2 regions of the Vibrio apostichopi genome follow, and region 2 is predicted to be linked to the other one. Evidence: riboswitches for the same ligand, from Rfam matches in the RefSeq annotation. Region 2 holds a riboswitch; the other holds the start of a gene.

Region 1 (4,629 bases), on a different replicon from region 2:
TTCTAGTGGTACAGCAGATAAAAGCGAGAAACATGAATCTTTTTTGATACAAGACAATCTAAAACCTTGCTATTTATCGTCCATCGCAATTCAATATAGGCATTACGACTAACGAGTCACTTTGCGTTTAGCAAATAACCTTGTTATTGAGCCTTGGTGTGCTTATGCCCAAATGACTTCACGATGCTTGGGTATATAAACATCACAAGACTAAATCAGGATCTATGAAATGAAAGATACGAAAGCATTCAACGAACAAAGAGCTGAAATATACTGGTGGCTATCAAGCTTGTTCGCTAAAGAGCTCACACAAGAAGAACTCGATCACTACCACTCTGTTGAGATTCGTTCTTTTCTGACTGGTTTAGGCGAAAACGAAACACTTAAGCCTGCGATTGATAAACTGGTAGACGCATTGAACCGTCTACAAACACGTGAAGATGCCCAACTAGAACTGTCTGCTGACTTCTGCGATCTATTCTTAAAGACAGATAAACATGGTGCTCTACCTTACGCTTCAATGTATATCGGCGAAACGGGTCTGTTAAACGACAAGCCAGCCAAAGACATGGAAGACATCATGGCTAAGCACAACTTGGTGGTAAACCAAGATCTAAAAGAACCAGCCGACCACATTGCTATCGAACTTGATTTCCTTGGTAATCTCATCATCCGTTCAAATGAAACTGAGCTTGAAGAAGAATTAGAAAAATCGTTCGCTGTTCAACAACAGTTTATTGAACAACAACTTCTTACTTGGGTACCAAAGTTCAACGCTAGATGTCGTGAGATCGATTCATTCGGTTTCTATGCATCGGTTGCCTCTCTTCTCGTTGCCTTCTGTAATCTGGACACTCAGTATTTAGCGGGTGAATAAGATTCGCTGATGATTAAGTAAACAAATTCAATAAAATGTGACAATTCACCCAGATTTCTGGGTGAATTTTATTGCGAGTAATTTCTAGTCAGTCTAAAATTGTGACCGCAAACGATAAAATATGAAACATTCACGAAATGCTATGCTTATTTAAGTTCAGAGCATTTCGGTGTTAAGACAAGCCGCTCAATAGCGGTTTTTTGTTTTTTAGCACTTTAATACCCCAAAGAGCCCTACAAATTTAAGCTCTTAGTTAGGTAGCTTAACGGCTACTTTATTCCGTACTTTGGGAAAGTAGCTTCTAATAGGATAAAACCATGGCCACGATAAAAGATGTCGCTCGCTTAGCAGGCGTATCAACTACCACCGTTTCTCACGTAATCAACAAAACGCGTTTTGTTGCAGAAGCGACTCAAGAGAAAGTAAACAAAGCCGTTGACGAATTAAACTACGCGCCAAGTGCTGTTGCTCGTAGCTTGAAATGCAATTCAACACGCACTATCGGCATGCTAGTGACTCAATCAACAAACCTCTTCTTCTCTGAAGTGATCGATGGTGTTGAAAGCTACTGCTACCGTCAAGGTTACACTTTGATTCTGTGTAACACGGGTGGTATCTATGAGAAGCAACGTGACTACATTCGAATGCTTGCAGAAAAACGTGTAGATGGCATCTTGGTTATGTGTTCTGACTTAACAGAAGAACTTCGTGGCATGTTAGATCGCCATGCAGATATCCCAAAAGTTGTCATGGATTGGGGGCCTGAAACCTCTCAGGCTGATAAAATCATCGATAACTCTGAAGAAGGCGGCTACCTAGCAACTAAGTACCTGCTAGAACGTGGTCACACAAAGATTGCTTGTTTAAGTGGCCACTTAGACAAAGCAGCATGTGTAGAACGCATCGCGGGTTACAAACGCGCACTCAATGAAGCGAAGGTCACAACCGACGAAAAGCTCATCATTGAAGGTAACTTTGAGTGTGATACCGCTGTACTTGCGGCTGATAAAATTGCTCAGATGGAAGATCGCCCTACCGCTGTGTTCTGTTTTAACGACACAATGGCACTTGGCCTAATGAGTCGCCTGCAACAGCAAGGCATTCGTATTCCTGAAGATATTTCGGTTATCGGTTACGACAACATTGAACTTGCAGAATACTTCTCTCCACCATTGACGACGGTTCACCAACCTAAACGTCGTGTTGGTAAAAATGCATTCGAAATTTTATTGGAACGCATTAAAGATAAAGATCATGAAAAACGTGTCTTCGAAATGCATCCTGAAATTGTTGAACGAAGCACAGTTAAAACGTTAAATTAATTGATAAATCGAGTTTAATTTCATTAAGCGCACCTTTGGGTGCGCTTTTTTTATAAGCAGCCAAAATAAACCCAGTTGCATAACACCAAGATCATTAATTGAAGCAACATCACATTTTGAAATATCAGGTGTGAGCCTCATTCAACAAAAACTTTATTCTATTAAGTCAGTCACGCACAGGGCAAACCACTCGAAAGAGTGAGACGCAAAGCTTCCGGCCTAAACCACTCGTTGGTATGGTAGCGGGGTTACCGATGGCAAAATGCAGTAGTTACTAACAATTTAGTAATTTACGGCTTATTGACAATTTAATTGCAACATTTTGCTAATCTCTCGGACCTGCTTATTTGGTGGCGTAGTTCAAATACACCGAGATAAATAACATGGATAAACCGATACTAAAGGACTCAATGAAATTATTTGAGCCCCTAGGAAAAATAAAATCACGCTCAATGTTTGGTGGATTCGGGCTTTTTGCTGATGACACTATGTTTGCTCTGGTTGTAAATGACCAGCTGCACATAAGAGCGGACAAAGACACAACAAAGCAATTCGAGCAACAAGGGTTTCAACCATACGTCTACAAAAAACGTGGTTTCCCTGTCGTCACTAAGTATTTCGCATTGCCGGAAGGTTTGTGGCAAGACCAAGAAAAAATCTTGCAACTTGCTACGACGTCTCTGGGTTTTGCTAAAGAAGAGAAAGCTGAGCAGTCTTCTGCTAAGCCAACTCGACTAAAGGACCTCCCTAACCTTCGACTGGCTACCGAGCGTATGTTGAAAAAGGCGGGGATCGATTCCGTAGAATGTTTATATGAATCTGGCTCTGTAAACGCATTTAACGCCATCAAGGAATCGCATGCTTCCTCAGTCAGCATTGAGCTGCTTTGGGCGCTTGAAGGTGCGATCAATGGTACTCATTGGTCTGTAATACCGCAGCAACGTCGTGAAGAGCTTATCAGTCGCGTCAATTAATATTGTCAGTTCAAACTATCTACATAACTAAGCCGCATTCTTGCGGCTTTTTTTATAAAAGTTGTACCGTCCTAAATATGGTTGACACATTTCCAACATGAAATTGGAGAGTGTCATGAAAACAACAAGTAGACGTACTCAACGAGATTATTCTCTTGCCTTTAAATTGGCAGTCGTAAGCCAAGTTGAAAAAGGCGAAATGACTTATAAGCAAGCTCAAGAACGTTATGGGATCCAAGGTCGCTCTACCGTTTTAGTTTGGCTTCGCAAACATGGTCAACTAGATTGGTCTAAAGGAACAGAACAATCGAGAGCGTTAGGAGCGACTATGTCAAACTCTTCCTCAACTCAAACCCCAGAGCAACGAATCAAAGAACTCGAGCAGCAATTAGAAGAGACTCAGCTCAAAGCTGAGTTCTTTGAAGCGGTTGTAAAAGTCATGGATCGAGATTTCGGTGTCCGAATCTCAAAGAAGCGCAAGGCCGAGTTATTAAGGAAAAAACGGTCAGAAAGTTGACCGTCACTAAAGCTTGTCACTTCATCGGTATTACACGACAAGCTTTCTACAAGCGCTGTGTTACAGAAATTCATCAGACAAAGAAAGATGAATCAGTACTCGGTTTTGTGAAGGAGCAAAGGATGATGCACCCTCGTATAGGGGCTCGTAAGATCAAGTATTTACTTGCTCAGAATGATATTGAAATCGGTCGAGACCGCTTATTTTCTCTGCTGAGAATGAATCGATTATTAGTGCCGAATCGAAGGGCTTATCATCGAACCACAAACAGTAATCATCGCTTTTACTGCCATCCAAATCGAATCAAAGAAGGCTTAATACCGGAAAGACCAGAGCAATTATGGGTTGCAGATATTACTTATCTAGCAACGCGGTGTGGTAGTACTTATCTCAGTTTAGTGACGGACGCTTACTCAAGAAAAATCGTGGGCTATCACATAGGTGATGATATGAAAGCTCGCACGGTCAAGCAGGCCTTTTTAAACGCGTTGAAAGAGCGGAAGAATACAGGTGAGCTTGTACATCACTCAGATCGAGGTGTTCAATACTGCTCTGTGGAATACTGCATATTTCGGAGCTAGCCGACCGCCTATTTCGGTTTTAATCGACCACCAAATCCGTTTTTAACCGACCACTCATTTCGGTTTTAATCATCCACTTTTCGGTGTGTTTCCGAAATCGATGGTCGATTTACCGAAATAAACCTCTTTTCTCTTTTAAATCAATAGGTTTAACCTGAGTCTTTCATGTTGAGAGCACTAAGGATAAATCATGCCGAAAAAGAGAATGCCAATGAATAAAATTAAGGAAATCTTACGCCTCCGATACGAGTGCAATCTTTCTAATCGACAGATCGCCGCTTGCCTCAATATTGCTCATTCCACTGTATCCCAGCATCTATCCCGATTTAAATCCAGTGGCCTCACGTGGCCACTGGAA
Region 2 (4,629 bases):
ATTTTACCTACATGCTCAGCGCTGTAGTTTGGCTCTTTACCGCCACGTAAAATGATATGACAGTCAGGGTTACCCACTGTTTCAATAATTGCTGAGTGTCCGTACTTAGTTACAGATAAGAAGTGGTGCGAAGCACTTGCCGAACGAATCGCGTCTGTTGCGATCTTGATGTTGCCATCAGTACCGTTCTTAAAGCCAACTGGGCAAGATAAGCCAGAAGCCAATTCACGGTGAACTTGAGATTCTGTCGTACGTGCGCCGATTGCACCCCAGCTGATTAGGTCTGCTACGTATTGAGGTGTGATCATATCTAGGAATTCACTTGCCGTAGGCATTCCCATATCAGTTAGGTCAAGCAGAAGCTTACGTCCAAGACGAAGACCGTCATTTAGCTTGAACGTATCGTTCATGTACGGGTCGTTGATTAGGCCTTTCCAACCAACAGTTGTACGTGGTTTTTCAAAGTAAACACGCATTACGATTTCAAGGTTATCGCCTAGTTCGTCGCGTAGTACTTTCAAACGTTTACCATACTCAAGCGCAGCTTCTGTGTCATGAATAGAACATGGGCCAACAATAACAAGCAAGCGGTCGTCGCTTTCTTCTAGAATATTGTGGATCGCTTTGCGGCTTTCAAAGGTTGTAGAAGAAGCAACTTCTGTCGCTGGAAACTTTTCTAAAACAGCAACAGGTGGTAATAACTCTTTTACTTTGTTAATTCTTACATCATCAGTCTGGAACATTGCTTACTTCTTCCTTTTTTCTATCCTTGAGCTGAATGTACGTTGTCTCACGTAACTTTCTATCAGCACTAATCTTCTTGTTCCCTGTAACTTAACTAGTAAAAACTCTAGTTTCAATCACTAATTGAAAATAAACGCAATTTTTTTTGTGTTTTATATTTAAAACACCCTGTATACCATTGTTTACACGCTATCGATTGCGTAATTTATGACAGGTTAAGAACGGTTATACTTCAAGCTTCACCATACATGTAAATTTGCAGAACTTGAAAATAAAAAAGCTCACGTGATTAACATGAGCTTTTAACTAATTACATTCTTTTCAATGGCTTGACAACGCTATCAAGCCCTTCAATTTTTAATGCTAAACACAGCTTGAGTAAGTCACCTAACTCGCCAGAGGGAAAGCCTTTCTTATCAAACCACAGTAAGTATTCCTCCGGCAGATCGATCAATATACGACCAGCGTATTTACCAAATGGCATATGCATTCTAGCAAGTTTAATTAGGTTCTCTTTCTCTAGCATTACAGGCTCTTTCTAGGCTTTTTCTATTCTTTGTAGAGTATCACCTAAACGCTCAACCCAATAGTTGATTGCATCTTTGGCATCATCCAGTGAATCAATCATTGTCGAGAAATCTTTATTGCCGGCTTCACGGTCGATGGCTGCAAACAATGGCGTGCCCTCTTGAGCATCACTTACCAAGAGCTCAACACTGGCGCTTCCCACATTGGTATGCTCACCGGTCGTGACCTTAGATATGGTAGACATCGCAAGGCCAAACGGCAGTACACTACTGGTCACGGCTAAGATGGGGTTGGGTGTTTCAACGTTGCTCAACGCGATACTTAGGCGCAGCGTATTCCCGGTAGGCTCATCGACAATCGTTTTATGGGGCGATATTTTCTCTTCCAAACGCGCAACCATGTGATCAGTGAGTTCCTGAATGTCTTCCTGCTCTAACGACCCCTCTTCTGCCAGTACAAAGATTTGGTCGATCACCACTGAATCATACTCATCGAGTTTGGCTTTCAGGCGTTGTGAATCACGTAACCCTATCCTTGCCCATACTAGATCGACGCCTCCATCAGGACCGGCGCTAAAATCTTCATAGCTGGTGAATTTGGTTGCGGTTTTAATTGGGCCGCCTGCACAACCAAACAAAAAGATGCTGGTTGCAACAAGCAAGAGAAGTTTTAAAGGTGTCATAGCGCACTTCGGTTAAATTTAGGACTCTAAATAAGTATGCCATACCCTATGTGAAAAGGTTGTAGAAAAAAGGGTTAAAACTCAGAGCTATCTCTAAAATTAGTCATGTTGCACAGTGTGGGCATACTCGACAATCACTTGATTACCTTCAATGTAAGCATTTTGAATCTCACCATCCACACTCATTCGGCTTTTCAAATACACCACTTTAGGACCATTCTCTCGACCTTCTTTCAACGACGGGAAGACATTCCTTGGTTCTAAATGAAGTAAACGACAAAAGTGACTAATGAAAGACATCGTTAATGGCGTCTCGCCTCTCAACACTCTAGAGAAATCAAGCTGGTTCATTCCAAGCTTTTTTGAAAACTCCATCTGCGTAATTCGCATTCGCGATTTTTGTGACATCCAAGTTTGATACAGCGCGTCTCTATCTTGTTCTGTGAATTCCATACTGCTTCCTTTATATAACTTATACCAATCAATTGTCCGGCTTTTCATACATGGCGTGTCAGGGTTTGGTTAGTGGAAACCAAAGGTTTGGTTTTGATATGCGCGCAATTGTCGTACAGAACAAAACACAACAGCTAAAATCATTCACAAAAACGATTAGAGCAAATACTTTCTTCATTTATATCAATAATTTATACGTTGACGAACTAAACATATAGCAAGTTAATTTGTATTAAGAATTAAAAGTTCGAGATTAGCATTCCACATTTCAATCGATTGATTCGCATTTATAAAACTGGTTGGCTACATTCCGCTTGCTTAAACGCACTTCTGGCAAACTATTTGAAAGAATAGGACGCAAAGCCACCGGTCTGTCGACAAATATTCTGTCTATGATAGCGGGGCCGCCACTTAATAGGATTTAAGTGTCAATGCATGCCCGAGTGTTCTCTTTTTTGTCGGCCAAATACAGTAAGGACAAATAATGAAACAACTCCCTAAAAAATCACTCATAGCTCTATCACTACTTAGCGTAAGCGGTGCAAGCTTCGGTCACGGTTATGTTTCGGCATACGATAATGGCGTAGCAGAAAGCCGTGTCGCGCTATGTAAATTCCCCGCGAGTGATACACAAGAGAAAAACACCAACTGTGGCGGTATCCAATACGAGCCACAAAGTGTGGAAGGCCCTGAAGGCTTCCCTGAAGTCGGCCCTGCCGATGGAAAGATCGCCAGTGCGCAATCGTCTTTAGCGGCAGCGCTTGACGAGCAGACGGCAGATCGCTGGGTTAAACGTCCTATCAAATCGGGCTCTCAATATTTTGAGTGGACGTTCACAGCGAACCACAAGACTAACGACTGGAAGTACTACATTACTCAACCAGACTGGAATCCAAACCAACCTTTGGCACGCAGTTCTTTTGATTTAACGCCATTCTGTGTTGTTGAAGGCAACATGGAACAACCACCTATGCAAGTAAGCCACTTGTGTAATGTACCGGAACGCGAAGGTTATCACGTGATCCTTGCGGTATGGGATGTGGGTGACACTGCTGCAGCTTTCTACAACGTTATCGACGTGAAATTTGATGGCGACGGCCCTATCATCCCGGATTGGGATCAAGGCGGTCAAATCAACCCAACTCAAGACCTCAACATTGGTGATGCGGTTTACACTCGTGTCTTCGATCAATCTGGTGAGAACGCTTCATACAGTACTGAGCTTGTCATTGAGAGCAACGAGCAAGGCAAAGCAAATAACTGGTCTTACGCGCTTGCGGCTAAGATCAACAAAGAACAAACGCAAATCAAAGCAGGTCAGCTGAACAACCAAGGCGATTTCGCACCCATTTACGGCGCGAACCCTGTGTACCTAAAAGCAGGTTCAGGCTTTAATAGCGTAGAGATCGGTTACAAGATTGATACTCCAGAACCGGATCATGAGCTAGCAGTGACAGGCCTAGAGTCTGAATACATTATTGATGAAAGCCAGCCTACGCAGCTTGATCTGACATTGGCGGCCACTGGCGATATTCAAGCAGAACTGACGGTGTACAACCATCACCGCGAAGCACTTGCCTCTCAGAAATCTGAATTAGCAGACGGACAAGTGGAAGATGTTCAACTAACGTTGTCTAAATCAGAAGCTGGCCACCACATGCTTGTGGTTGTGACGAAAGATGACCAAGGTAACTTAGTGGATCAGAACACGCTTGATTTCCATCTAATGGACGAGCAAACACCTCCACCTGCTGGCGATTACGACTTCGTATTCCCTGAAAGCATTGAGTCTTACACTGCAGGAACTAAAGTGCTGAGCAGCGATGGTAGCGTTTATCAGTGTAAAGAGTTCCCATACTCTGGTTACTGTGTTCAATGGGCACCAACAGCAACTCAGTACGAACCAGGTGTAGGTTCACACTGGCAAGATGCTTGGAACAAAGTGGACTAATTACTAGCCAGTTACTTACTTTCTAGTAGGTAGGTTCTAGTAATCAGCAAAACAAAAACGGATGCCTAGAGCATCCGTTTTCTTATTCTGTAACAGCAGAGCATCAGTTATCAAAGTAGGTAGTGGTCCGCCAACAAAGCGACAAACAAAATCATAAGATGATAAATGGAGAACTTGAATGTCTTCATCGCCATATTAGGCTCGTCACGATACTTAAGTACCCAAGCGTGATAAACAAAACCACCGTTTAACACCAAAGAAGCGCTCAAAT

Evidence for each region. Region 2 has a riboswitch for cyclic di-GMP ahead of gbpA (N-acetylglucosamine-binding protein GbpA). Riboswitches for the same ligand answer to the same signal wherever they lie in the genome.
Region 1: another riboswitch for cyclic di-GMP. It lies ahead of QUF19_RS11085 (TfoX/Sxy family DNA transformation protein); the one in region 2 lies ahead of gbpA (N-acetylglucosamine-binding protein GbpA).

The regions. Positions count from the first base shown of each region.
Region 1 covers NZ_AP028067.1:2,493,022-2,497,650, forward strand. The annotation lists gene torD (molecular chaperone TorD) at 230-877, shown strand; gene purR (HTH-type transcriptional repressor PurR) at 1,195-2,199, shown strand; cyclic di-GMP riboswitch class I at 2,370-2,455, shown strand; gene QUF19_RS11085 (TfoX/Sxy family DNA transformation protein) at 2,583-3,173, shown strand; partial or broken gene QUF19_RS11090 (IS3 family transposase) at 3,289-4,253, shown strand; gene istA (IS21 family transposase) at 4,462-4,629, shown strand, end outside.
Region 2 covers NZ_AP028068.1:130,399-135,027, forward strand. The annotation lists gene aroG (3-deoxy-7-phosphoheptulonate synthase AroG) at 1-743, opposite strand, end outside; gene QUF19_RS17710 (DUF3820 family protein) at 1,055-1,270, opposite strand; gene QUF19_RS17715 (DUF3313 domain-containing protein) at 1,283-1,954, opposite strand; gene QUF19_RS17720 (transcriptional regulator) at 2,054-2,407, opposite strand; cyclic di-GMP riboswitch class I at 2,730-2,819, shown strand; gene gbpA (N-acetylglucosamine-binding protein GbpA) at 2,892-4,358, shown strand; gene cyoE (heme o synthase) at 4,469-4,629, opposite strand, start outside.